4 regions of the Clostridium sp. ETTB3 genome follow, and region 1 is predicted to be linked to each of the others. Evidence: riboswitches for the same ligand, from Rfam matches in the RefSeq annotation. Region 1 holds a riboswitch; each other region holds the start of a gene.

Region 1 (3,222 bases):
TACATTAATACAAGTTGCAAGTTCAATTGGAACTTCTATTATAATAACTTTAATGAGTAAGGTAAGTACTTCCTCTAGATATACATATACAGCAAAAACTCAAGTTCATGGAATTAATGTTTTATTTTTTGCTAAAAAGGGGCTGTACACTAATTATTTAGTGCAACAGCCCCATCTACAACTACTAACTACAAACTACTAACTAGAAAAATTCCTTTTTTATTTTACTTATTACTTAAGCTTCTTCAACCTTTTTACCAAATAATTGAACCCCTATAAATAATGCTATTAAGGAAAGTGGTAATACTACATATACTGGCACTCCAAATCCTGCTGGAATATATCCAAATAATATAGTTATTATAGCAACAAATACTGAATACCATATTTGAGTTTTAACATGTTCAATATGATTACATCCTGCTCCCATTGAAGAAAGTATTGTTGTATCAGATATTGGTGAACAATGATCCCCAAAAATAGCTCCTGTTAATACTGCACTTGTAGAAACTACTACAAATGACATATCTGGATTTATTGAATAAGCTAATGGAATTGCAAGTGGCATTAATATACTCATTGTTCCATAAGCTGTTCCTGTTGAAAATGAAATTACTGCTCCTAAAACAAATATTAAACTTGGTAATAAAAATGCTGGTATTGCTCCCTTTAATACCTCAACTAAATAATATGCAGTTCCAAGTTCTTTAATTACAGATCCTAATGACCAAGCTAATATTAATATAACACCTGTTATTATTAATCCTTTCATTCCATCAACCCAAACTTCAATAGCTTCACTTAAAGTAAATATCTTCTTTGCAACACCCATGCCTATAGCAACTATTGACGCAAATAATGCAGATTGGAATAATGCTATTGATGAATCCGAAGCAGCAAATGCTTCCATTATTCCCTTAAATGAAAATGGTGAATTCATCATAATTTCTTGTGCTGTTGATGGTTCGCCACCCATTATTGTACTATATCCACTATAATAAAATGCTATTAATGCAGAAATTATTAATGCTCCTATTGGAATAATTGCATTCCATATACTAAGCTTAATTCCTTCTTTTGGTTCTAATTCATCCATTTGAGATGATGATTCAGCTGCAATTTCTTCACTTAAATTCTTACTTTTATTTCTTGCCGCAATTTCAGCTTTTCTCATTGGTCCAAATTCTTTTAATGTTAATGCTGTTATTACTATAAACGCAAGAATTAATATGTTATAAAACCTATATGGTATTGTTTTAAGAAACACTCCAAATCCACTTTCATCTATGCCTATAGAACTAAATGCATCTCCAATTAAACTTACTTCTAATCCAATCCAAGTAGAAATAATAGCAAGTCCAGCTACTGGAGCTGCCGTAGCATCTATAATGAATGCTAATCTTTCTCTTGACATTTTCATTTTATCTGCAACTGGCCTCATTATTGGCCCAACAATTAATGAATTTGCATAATCATCAAAAAATACACATAATCCTAAAAGCCATGTAGTTAATTGTGTGCTTTTTACAGTTTTCGCCTTTTTAGCTAATGCTTCTGCTATAGCCTTTGCTCCACCCATTTTTGCAACTAAATTAATTATTCCTCCAATTGCTAATACTTGAAGAACTATTCCAGCATTCCATGGATCAGCTAATGAATTTAATGCTCTATTTACAAAATCTAAAAATGCATGTATAAAGGCTTCAAACACATTATATCCTGAAAGGCTAATTAAAAAACTTCCCGATAAAATTCCTATAAATAATGAAATAACAACATTTTTTGTCATAAAAGCTAATATAATTGCTACTAATGGTGGAAGCAATGTCCATAATCCAAACTTATCTGAATTTCCCACAACTACTTCGACTTCTTCTGCAAATGTGATTGATGTTGAAAAAATAAATATCAACATCGTAAGTAATAATACTTTATAACTCCTTTTTTTCATTTTCTTTCCCCCTATTTGTATAAAAGTGAATACTAAAAGCACCTTAACACACAAAAAAAGACCTTGAGTTAACACTCAAGGTCTTTCATATGCAAAAAAATACAATATTACAAGTCTTAAATGATAGCTCAACACAAAAACATTTTTGTGACAGTAATACATATATTTTATGTATTCCCAGCTATACAACCTTAAAGCATCAGTTGTATGCTTCGGCGATTGATCCTTTCTTATTGAATCATAGTGCTTTCCTCATCAATAATACTATTAACTATCGCGCCTCTACCCTAATTTATTCACTTTTGTTATTTACAAATATATTATATAATCTATTTAATATATTTTCAATACAATTTTATATATATATTATTTGGTAAACTTATTCATAAAGTTTTCAATATCATCCACACTCTTTATAATATCACTAGATAAATTAATAACCCCTTCATTTGTTACTAATATATCATCTTCAATTCTAATTCCTATACCCTCTTCTTGGATATATATTCCTGGCTCTACTGTAAATACAACTCCTGGTTCAAATATAATATCTCTATGAGGTGTTTCAATATCATGAGTATCCATTCCTAAACTATGTCCAATACTATGATAATAGTATTTTCTAACTTCACTTTTATCCTTTATTAAGCCAAGTTTTATACATTCTTCTGCAATTAAATCTGTTGCTTTTTCATTAATATCTTTATATTTCATTCCAGGCTTAATTAAATTTATTATTTCTTCATTAACTTTTAAAACAGAATTATATACTTCTTTTTGTCTTTCAGTAAATTTTCCACTTATAGGGAAAGTTCTTGTTATATCAGCATTGTAACAATTATATTCTGCACCTAAATCAAAAAGAATTAAATCTCCATCTTTTAACTTTGAATTATTTTCTACATAATGTAATGTTGTAGCATTTTTCCCTGCTGCTGCTATTGTTGTAAAAGCCAAATCTGTTGCGCCCTTAATTTTACAGTTAAAATCAAAATATGCTTCTAATTCATATTCCTTCATACCACTACGACATTCAGTCATTAATTTTTCAATTCCACTTTTAGTTATTTCTATAGCTTTCTTTATTTTTTCAACTTCTTGTGGTGATTTTTTTAATCTTAATTCACCAATTTTGCTATAAATATTATTTACTCTTATTTGTGGATACTTATTCATCATCTCATTTGCAAACTTATGTGAAATAGTTCCTTCTGTATCAGCACTCATTCTTTCTAAATCTAAATAAAGATTAATTTCATCTTTCATAGTTA
Region 2 (3,222 bases), 330 kb from region 1:
AAGGGAAAATTAGCTTCTTTAACAGAAGAACAATTAGTTATTGAACAAAATAATATAGAATTCCAAAGAAAAATAAGGATTAGAGAAATTGTTAGAGAACTAATGATTCAAAAGGAAAACTTAGCAAAGTGGATAGATAATGAAAGTATAGTAGATATTTATAAAGAATTTACTAATACTGAAAATTTATCATACTTAGATTTACCAGCAATACTTTATTTAATGATTAAGCTTGATGGTAAGAAATCTAGTAAAGAAATTAAGCATATAGTAATTGATGAAGCTCAAGATTATAGCATGCTTCAGTTCATTGTATTAAAGGAATTAACAGGATGTAAGAGTTATACTATAGTTGGAGATTCGAATCAAAGGCTTATAAAAGTAGAAGAAGAGCCAGCTATGCTTAAGCTTAAATCTTTATTTGGCGGATTTGTTAAGAATTATGCCTTAAATAAGAGTTATAGATCTACATTCCAAATTATGGAGTATGCAAGTAAGTTATTAGATGAAAATGCAATAGTACCATTTGTTAGAAAAGGTAAGTTTGATGTTGAAGAAGTGAAAGTTAAAGATGAAGATGATTTAATAGATACTATTTTAGAAACATTAGAAGATTATGATGATGAAAATTATGATAATATTGCAATTATAACTAAAGATAAAGAAGAACTTAAGAAAATATCACCTGAACTTAAAAAGTTTACTAAACTTTTAGCTTTTGATAGAGAAGATGTTATTTACAGAGGGGGAAAAGTTATAGTTCCTTCTTATTATGCTAAAGGACTTGAATTTGATGGTGTTATAATAGTTAATTTTGATGATAATACTGATGATTTAGTTAAATATATTATGGCAACAAGAGCACTTCATAGATTAAAAGTAGTAAATTATAGGATGGAGTAGAATATAGGAACGGAGATGTCGCATTAAGAATAAATACTATAATATATTGTGTATAAAAATTTTAGTGCGACAGCCCAAATATAAAGTATTAAATTATAATTATTATGGATAATTTTAAGTTTAAAAGAATCAAGGGTCATGATAGTGAGGTAGAAGAGCTTAATCGATAACTGAAAACTACAAAAAATAGCAGAATGTACAAAAAGATATTTTATTTAAATCCTTAATAAAAATATACTTTTTTATAAAAATATTTTAAAATTTATATTTATGCAAAAATAACTTTACAATATGCATAAAAAATTGTATATTATAAAGGACGAATAGATATGAAGTAGGTAGAGGTTGCGATATTTAATAGTATATTTGCGGAGGTAAGCACAAAGATGTAAATAGAAAGGAAATTTCGCCGAAATATATAGCTAATGCTTTGAGGTTATATTATTGGGGTTATATATAATATATATAACACTGTCACATTTTGTGAAGAGCTATCACTAATATGATTATATTTTTACAAATGATAAATTAAAATTAGTTTTTGTAGTGATATGGTCTTGAGTGATAAACTCAAGACTTTTTTATGTATAGGAAATTGTAAAGCTAGTTATATCAATGGATTTCAATATTTAAAGTTGTAAATTTTATACCACGAAGTTGACGTGGCGATAGCAACTTTGTTCTTAAAAAGTTATTTTTTATAAGTAAAATAATTTTTAATATATATCTCCTTCATCTATGATGTCGAAATAATGCTTAGGGGGAGTTTTTAGCTATGCAAAATGCAGTAAATAATGAAAAAAAGGGATTTTTAAAGAATTTTAGTAATGGAATAAAAGTCCCACATACATTAGTTATTATTTTTTCAATAATAATACTAATGGCAATAGCAACATACATAGTTCCTGGTGGTTCATATGATAGAGTAATAGCTGATGTAAATGGACAAAGTAAAACAGTAGTATTAAATGGTTCATTCCACTATGTTGAAAATGAAGCACAAGGATTGTTTTCAGTAATGCAAGCACCTATAAGTGGATTAGAACAATCAGCTGAAATTATAGCATTTTTATTTATAGTTGGTGGTGCATTTAGTTTAATAACGAGAACAAAAGCAATAGATTCAGCTATTGCAAGGGTTGTTAGTATTTTTAAGGGAAATGAATTATTAATAATTCCTATTATATTTACATTGTTTTCACTTGGTGGAGCAACTTTTGGTATGACAGAAGAAGCTATACCATTTATAACAATTTTAACACCATTAATGTTAGCACTTGGATTTGACAGTATATTAGCAGTAGGAATAAGTTATTTAGGATGTATCGTAGGGTTTGCAACAGCAATGCTAAATCCATTTACAGTAGGTATAGCACAATCAATAGCTGAAATTACCTTATTTTCAGGAGTAGTATATCGTAGTATTTTATGGGTTATAACTACAATAGTAGGGATTATTTTCTTAATGATTTATGCAAGAAGAATCAAAAAGAATCCACAACTTAGTCCAATGTATAAATTAGATGAAGAAAAACGCAAAAAATTAAATAAAAGTGAAAATGAAGAAATTAAGTTTACACTTTCACATAAAATTATTATTGCATCTATTGGTGTTTGTTTAGCAGTTATTATATGGGGAGTTTTAAGAAAAGGTTTCTGGATTCCAGAAATAGCAGCTGTATTTTTAATAACAGGAATATTTGCAGGAATAGTTGGTGGATTAAAAGCTGATGAAATGGCAGATGCATTTGTAGCAGGAGCTAAAGATATGATTGGAGCTGCTATGGTAATTGGATTTGCAAGAGCTATAGTTATAATTGCTGAAAATTCTCAAATAATAGATACAATATTATATGGTTTATCATCATTTATAGGTAAATTACCATCATTATTAGCTGCATGCGTAATGTTACCAGTTCAAATGTTCATAAACTTCTTTGTTATCTCAGGTTCAGGGCAAGCAGCATTAACTATGCCAATATTAGCACCACTTGGTGATTTACTTGATATATCAAGACAAACAACTGTTTTAATATTCCAATTAGGGGATGGATTTTCAAATGCTATTTTCCCAACATCAGGAGTTTTAATGGCATGTTTAGGTATGGCAGGAATACCATATTCAAAGTGGTTTAAATGGATTTTACCATTACAAATAATACTATTTGCACTTGCAATTATATTTATAACATGTGCAATGATGATTGGATGGGCTTAAGAGAGTTAGTAGTGGGGAGTTAGTAGTTTGGACTTAATGAAAAAATTCAGCTAACGCTGAATTTTAGAAAAATATATTTAAGGGGGATGTCGCATTAAGAA
Region 3 (3,222 bases), 1.2 Mb from region 1:
CATATGGATTACCTATATATCCCTTAACTTTACCACCTTCATATGCAGTAACAACTACTCCATTAGCATCTCCGCTTCCATCAATTTTTAAAGTCATTACTTCATCCTTTGATTTTAATGTGGAACCTAATAATGCTCCTGCTGTTAGTAATCTTCCAAGTGCAGCTGAAGCTACTGGTGTACACTCATGTATTTCTCTTGCATATTCAACTAAATTAGTTGTAGTACCTGCAATTATTCTTATCATTCCATCTTTTGCAACTGCTCTAATTATTTTATCACTCATATTTAACCTCCAACTGTTATTTCTTTTTTACTATATAAACTATTCTTTCACTATTTGCTTGTACATTATTATTCAAATATCCATCGAATTTATTAATTATATTTAAATTTAATTCTTGTAATATTTCTTCTATTTCAGACTCTTTATATGCTCTTTCAATATGTTCTTCTTCAATTTTTTCATATAAATCACCTTTTTTAACAAAAAACGTTAAAAACATAGACAATAAATCTTCTTCAAATACATTTTCCCATGTATAAAAAACTTCTTCTTCACTATATGTGTAAATATTATTTCCTAATATTTCAGATAATTTATAATAAGAATTAATATCAAATATAAATATTCCATCATCCTTTAAATGATCATAGACACCTTTAAAATATTTTTTTAACCCTTCAATATCTGTAATATAATTAGTAGAGTCTAATACAGAGGTTATTAAATCAAATTTTCTATTTAAAGAAAGTTCCGTCATATCCTGACATATTATTTTCCCTTTAATACGCTCACTCTTAAGTTTATCAAAAGCTTCTCTTAACATATCTTCTGATAAATCAACTCCATAAATATCCTTAAAATGTTTAGCTAATCTCACTGTTATATTACCAGTTCCACAAGCTATATCAAGGTAATCATTAAATTTTATATTATTTTCATTACAAACCTTTAATATAAAATCAACCATTTCATTATAATTTATATCTTCATTAATTAACTCATCATATATCTTTGCAAATTCGCCATAAGCCATAATATCCCCCCCTCACTTATTTAATATTGTGAGAAAAATTCTTATTTTTAGAATTTTAATTTCTATGTTTTATATTACTATGATAACAAATACTAAGTCAATCCATTATTTTCTTCCTAATATTTGATCATTAGTTGGAAGCTTTAATTCTTTTTTTCTCTTTGTCATGATTCCTCCAATTCTACCAGTTTCTTCAGATGTAAGTCCTCCCCATCCACATTCATCAACTTTTTGACTTAACCCCAATTCTTCTGCTATTTCATATTTTATTTTTTCTCTCATTTTTTCTTGTGGTGTTAACTCCTTATTAGTTCTAATTTTTGACTTAATAATCTTCTTTAGTGGTGTTTTACTCATAAAAATTCCCCCTATATAAATTTCTAAAAATATTTTCTCCCATATCTTTTATATTTATACAAGATACTTAGTTGCAATTTTCTTGTTCTATTCATAAAATAAAATTAAGCATAAAAATCAAGCATATCATTAATTAGTAAATATTCCTTGAAACTTTCCTATATAAAAGGTATAATCTATGTAATATAAGTTTATAAATAGATAGAGGTGCGGTACTTAAAAGTATTATTATGGATTTAAGCATGTTAAAATAATAAGAAAGGATTTATCGCCGAAGTATATAGCCTAAGCTTTACAGCTATATAACTGGGGGTATGTATAATATGCATATTTCTGTCACATTTTTATGTGGTGAGCTATCATTTAAGGATTTTATGTATTAATATATACAATATACCTTGAGTGATACTCAAGGTTTTTTTAATAAAAGTTTATTGAATAAATTTACACATATTAAAACTTAAATTTGGACAGAAAATTTTCTATTATTGAATTTATATATACTTTATAAGAAATTAAGAATAAAAAAGGGGGAACCAAAATGTACAATGTTGCAATAGTTGGTAGTACTGGTAATGTAGGTAGAAAATTTCTAGAAATATTAGAAGAAAGAAATTTTCCAATTAAAAACTTATATCTTTTTGCTTCTCAAAGATCTGCTGGATCATATTTAGAATTTAAAGGTCAAAAATATCTAGTTGAAAATACTTGTGAAGAAAATATTAAAAATAAAAAAATAGATATTGCTTTATTTTCAGCAGGTGGAGATATAAGCTTAAAGTTTGCTCCTATTTTTTCAGCTTATGGATCAGTTGTTATAGATAATTCAAGTGCTTGGAGAATGGATAAAACTGTTCCTTTAGTGGTTCCTGAAGTAAATCCTGAGGATTTAAAAAATCATAATGGAATTATTGCTAATCCAAATTGTTCTACTATTCAAGCAATGGTGCCATTAAAAGCTTTAGCAGATAAGTATGGAATAAAAAGAATTATTTATTCAACTTACCAAGCTGTTTCAGGTGCTGGAATGCAAGGTATTGCAGATTTAGAAGATGGCCTAAAAGGAATTGCTCCAAAAAAATTTCCTTATCCAATAGCAGGTAACTGTCTTCCTCACATAGACGTATTTTTAGATAATGGATATACTAAGGAAGAAGAAAAAATGATTAATGAAACAAGAAAAATTTTACATGATGAAAATTTAAGAATAACTGCTACAACTGTAAGAGTACCTGTTTTAAATAGTCATAGTGAAAGTATAAATGTTGAATTAAACAATCCATTTGAATTAAAAGATATATTTACACTTTTTGAAAATACACCTGGCTTAACATTATATGATAATGTTAATGAATTAAAATATCCAACCCCATTAGAAATTTCTGGTAAAGATGATGTTTATATTGGAAGAATAAGACGTGATTTTAGTGTAGAAAATGGTCTAAATTTATGGGTTGTTGCTGATAACATAAGAAAAGGAGCAGCATTAAACGCTGTACAAATTGCCGAAGTATTAATTAATAATAACTGGCTTTAGGAGGAATATAATGTCAATTTTTAAAGGCTCTGGTGTAGCTATAATTACACCATTTAATGAAAATGGTATAGATTTTGAAAAGTTCAAATATTTGATTGAATGGCATATAAAGGAATCTACTGATGCTATCATCGTTTGTGGTACAACTGGTGAAGCTACTACAATGACAGAACAAGAAAAAAAGGAAGCTATTAAATTTACAGTTGATACTGTAAATAAAAGAATTCCTGTTATTGCTGGTACTGGTGGGAATAATACCAAAACTTCTATAGAAATGAGTCTTTATGC
Region 4 (3,222 bases), 330 kb from region 1:
GGAAGATGGAATAGAAATAAATGAAGAAGTAGAAATAATATTAACTTAAAGTTCTTTAAATATTAAATTTAAATAGTATAATTATATCTATAAAATTAGTGTTAGGAGTGTTTAGATGGAGAATAAGAGACATAAAAATGTGCCTGAAATAAAAGGACTTTTAAGAAGTCATGTTGTAGAAGTGCCTTCATGTATTAGGGATTGTTCAGGGATAAAAATTTTTGGCAAAAGAATAAAATCTTTACTATTTACAACAGATGTTGCAATAATTAGAAATACAAATGCAGATGCAATAATTGCAGTATATCCATTTACTCCTCAGCCGTTAATAACATCAGCATTAGTAATGGCAGCAGATGTGCCAGTCTTTTGTGGAGTTGGGGGAGGAATAACTCAAGGAAAGAGGGTAGTTAATTTAGCATTAGATGCAGAATTTAAAGGGGCTATGGGAGTAGTTGTAAATGCACCTACTTCAAATGAAGTTGTTTCAAGAATTAGGGAAACTATAGATATACCATTAATAGTTACAGTAGTATCTATTAACGAAGACATAAGAAAAAGAATAGAATCTGGAGCAACAATATTAAATGTTTCAGGTGGAAAAGATACTCCAAATATAGTTAGAAAAATAAAAGAAGAATTTCCAAACTTCCCAGTAATAGCTACAGGTGGACCAAATGAAGAAACGATAAGAAAAACAATAGAGGCAGGTGCAAATGCTATAACTTATACACCACCAACAAATGGAGATACTATGAGTAGTTTGATGGATAAATATAGAAGTTTATAGAAAAATTATAATAAAAAATAAAATATGGTTGAATAATTTAAATAATATGGTATCATATTAATAACAATGTACATATCATATATAATAGATTTATTATTGATGAAAATATGTTATTTTAATTATTTAAATAAAATTTTATAAAAAACCTATGTTAGAGGTGCTATTTATAAATAGTAATAAATTGGAGCTGACGGGCTATGATAATTTATGAAAGGTATAGTAGCCGAAGGAATATTTTATGTAAAGGGGTATTTCTGGGTATGTATATAACATATGCATAACTGTCACGAAAGTGGAGTGCTAAAAAGGTGCAATTATTCAATCAAAAAAATTGAGTTTATTTTGTGAATAAAACTTGCATTTTAATAAGTAAACTACCCTTATAGGTTTTTATATGGGTAGTTTTTTATCGTTATTTTAAATAAAAGTTAATAATTTTTAGATTAAATATAATTTTTAAATAGTTTATGAATGAGGTTTATAATAAATGGCTTCTAATTAAATAGATTATTGGAGGTATAATAATGAAATTATTTGGGGCAATGAAAGTTAAAAACAATGAATTATTAGTAGGAGGTGTTAGTTGTAGTCATTTAGTTAGAGAATTTGGATCTCCATTATATGTAATGGATGAGAAGTTATTGATAAATACTTGTAAAGATTACTATGATAATTTTAAATGTAAGGAAGAAAATAATAAGGTAGCTTATGCTGGAAAGGCTTTTTTGACAAAGGCAATGTGTAAATTAGTAGAAGAACAGGGGCTTTATTTAGATGTAGTATCAGGGGGAGAGTTATTTACTGCTTATAAAGCTGGATTTCCTTTAAATAAAGTATATTTCCATGGAAATAATAAAAGCAGAGGGGAAATTGAATTAGGTGTTAAACTTGGTGTTGGAAGATTTGTTGTAGATAATTTAAGTGAAATGAAAATGTTAAATAAAGAATCAAAAAGATGTAATAAGATACAAGATATTTATTTAAGATTAACACCAGGAATAGAAGCTCATACTCATGAGTATATAAAGACAGGACAAATAGATTCTAAATTTGGATTTGCTCCAGTTGGAGAAACAATTATGGAGGCAGTAAAACATGCATTAGATTGTGAAAATTTAAATTTAAAGGGATTACACTGTCATATAGGCTCCCAAATTTTTGAAACAGAACCTTATGAAGATGCTGTTGAAATTATGATGAAGTTTATAAAAGAAATTAAAGAACAGACTGGATATACTATACACGAATTAGATTTAGGTGGTGGATTTGGTATACATTATACTGATGGGGATAATCCAAAATCAATAAAAGAGTATTGTAAAGTAATATTGAAAAAAGTTGATGAGGTATGTTCAAATTTAAATGTAGAAAAACCTATATTAACGATAGAACCAGGAAGATCAATAGTTGGAAATGCTGGAATTACACTTTATACAATTGGAGCAATTAAAAATATACAAGGTGTAAGGACTTACGTTTCTGTAGATGGAGGGATGACTGATAATATAAGACCTGCTTTATATGGAGCAAAATATGAAATGGCAATTGCAAATAAGATGAATGAAAAATTAGATACAAGAGTAGCTATAGCAGGAAAATGTTGTGAATCAGGAGATGTATTTATTGATGATATATGTATTCAAAATCCTGAAATAGGTGATATTCTTGCTGTATTTTCAACTGGTGCATATGGATTTTCAATGTCAAGTAATTATAATAAGAATCCTAAAGCTCCTGTAATATTTGTTAAGGATGGTATTGTAAGAGTTGTATCTAAAAGACAAAGTTATGAAGAACTTTTAGCTTTAGAAATTTAAAGAGTTTTCAACTTTGTATATTAATGAAAATAAAATTTTAAGAATTTATAAAGATTATATATAAGTAGCTATATCAAATTTAGGTATGGCTATTTTTTTATTACAATATTATAATAAATTAAAATATATATAAAATATATATAGCGTTAATAAAATTTTTTGTTGTAACAAAATTGACATAATAAATGTATATAATGAAGAGTAATACTATTAGTTATTATATAAATATGGTATACTTAATATAACTATCCAACATATGTAGATTTTAATTAATAATCTATATTATATATATAGGAAAAGAGGGTTAGTATAGTATATATGAAGGAACAAAAATTTATAATTGATAGGATAGAAGAAGATTATGTTATCTTAGAAGATGAGAATCATAATATAATTTCAAAAAATATAAATTCATTTTGTATTAAACCTAATGAAGGTGATGTAGTAATTATAAATGAAAATAATTTACCTAAAGTAAACATAGAAGCAACTAACAAGAGAAAAAAAGAAATAAGCATTTTAATGAAAGGTATGTGGGAAGAGTGAGAATAGAATTAAAAAAAACAAATTTCTTTACTGAATGGGTTGTACCAATATTAATAGCATTAGTATTAG

The links. A riboswitch is a leader RNA that binds a small molecule or an ion and turns the genes downstream of it on or off. The one in region 1 is predicted to bind lysine.
Region 2: another riboswitch for lysine. It lies ahead of ACUN06_RS12395 (YfcC family protein); the one in region 1 lies ahead of ACUN06_RS00485 (Na+/H+ antiporter NhaC family protein).
Region 3: another riboswitch for lysine. It lies ahead of ACUN06_RS06300 (aspartate-semialdehyde dehydrogenase); the one in region 1 lies ahead of ACUN06_RS00485 (Na+/H+ antiporter NhaC family protein).
Region 4: another riboswitch for lysine. It lies ahead of lysA (diaminopimelate decarboxylase); the one in region 1 lies ahead of ACUN06_RS00485 (Na+/H+ antiporter NhaC family protein).

The regions. Positions count from the first base shown of each region.
Region 1 is NZ_CP199832.1:101,550-104,771, reverse strand. It holds gene ACUN06_RS00485 (Na+/H+ antiporter NhaC family protein) at 236-1,951, opposite strand; lysine riboswitch at 2,068-2,244, opposite strand; gene ACUN06_RS00480 (aminopeptidase P family protein) at 2,318-3,222, opposite strand, start outside.
Region 2 is NZ_CP199832.1:2,590,878-2,594,099, reverse strand. It holds gene ACUN06_RS12400 (HelD family protein) at 1-903, shown strand, start outside; lysine riboswitch at 1,235-1,405, shown strand; gene ACUN06_RS12395 (YfcC family protein) at 1,679-3,121, shown strand.
Region 3 is NZ_CP199832.1:1,294,756-1,297,977, reverse strand. It holds gene hslO (Hsp33 family molecular chaperone HslO) at 1-286, opposite strand, end outside; gene ACUN06_RS06310 (class I SAM-dependent DNA methyltransferase) at 303-1,040, opposite strand; gene ACUN06_RS06305 (small, acid-soluble spore protein, alpha/beta type) at 1,146-1,397, opposite strand; lysine riboswitch at 1,592-1,764, shown strand; gene ACUN06_RS06300 (aspartate-semialdehyde dehydrogenase) at 1,939-2,934, shown strand; gene dapA (4-hydroxy-tetrahydrodipicolinate synthase) at 2,945-3,222, shown strand, end outside.
Region 4 is NZ_CP199832.1:2,598,123-2,601,344, reverse strand. It holds gene ACUN06_RS12425 (beta/alpha barrel domain-containing protein) at 116-790, shown strand; lysine riboswitch at 935-1,101, shown strand; gene lysA (diaminopimelate decarboxylase) at 1,315-2,607, shown strand; gene ACUN06_RS12415 (DUF3006 domain-containing protein) at 2,926-3,153, shown strand; gene lepB (signal peptidase I) at 3,150-3,222, shown strand, end outside.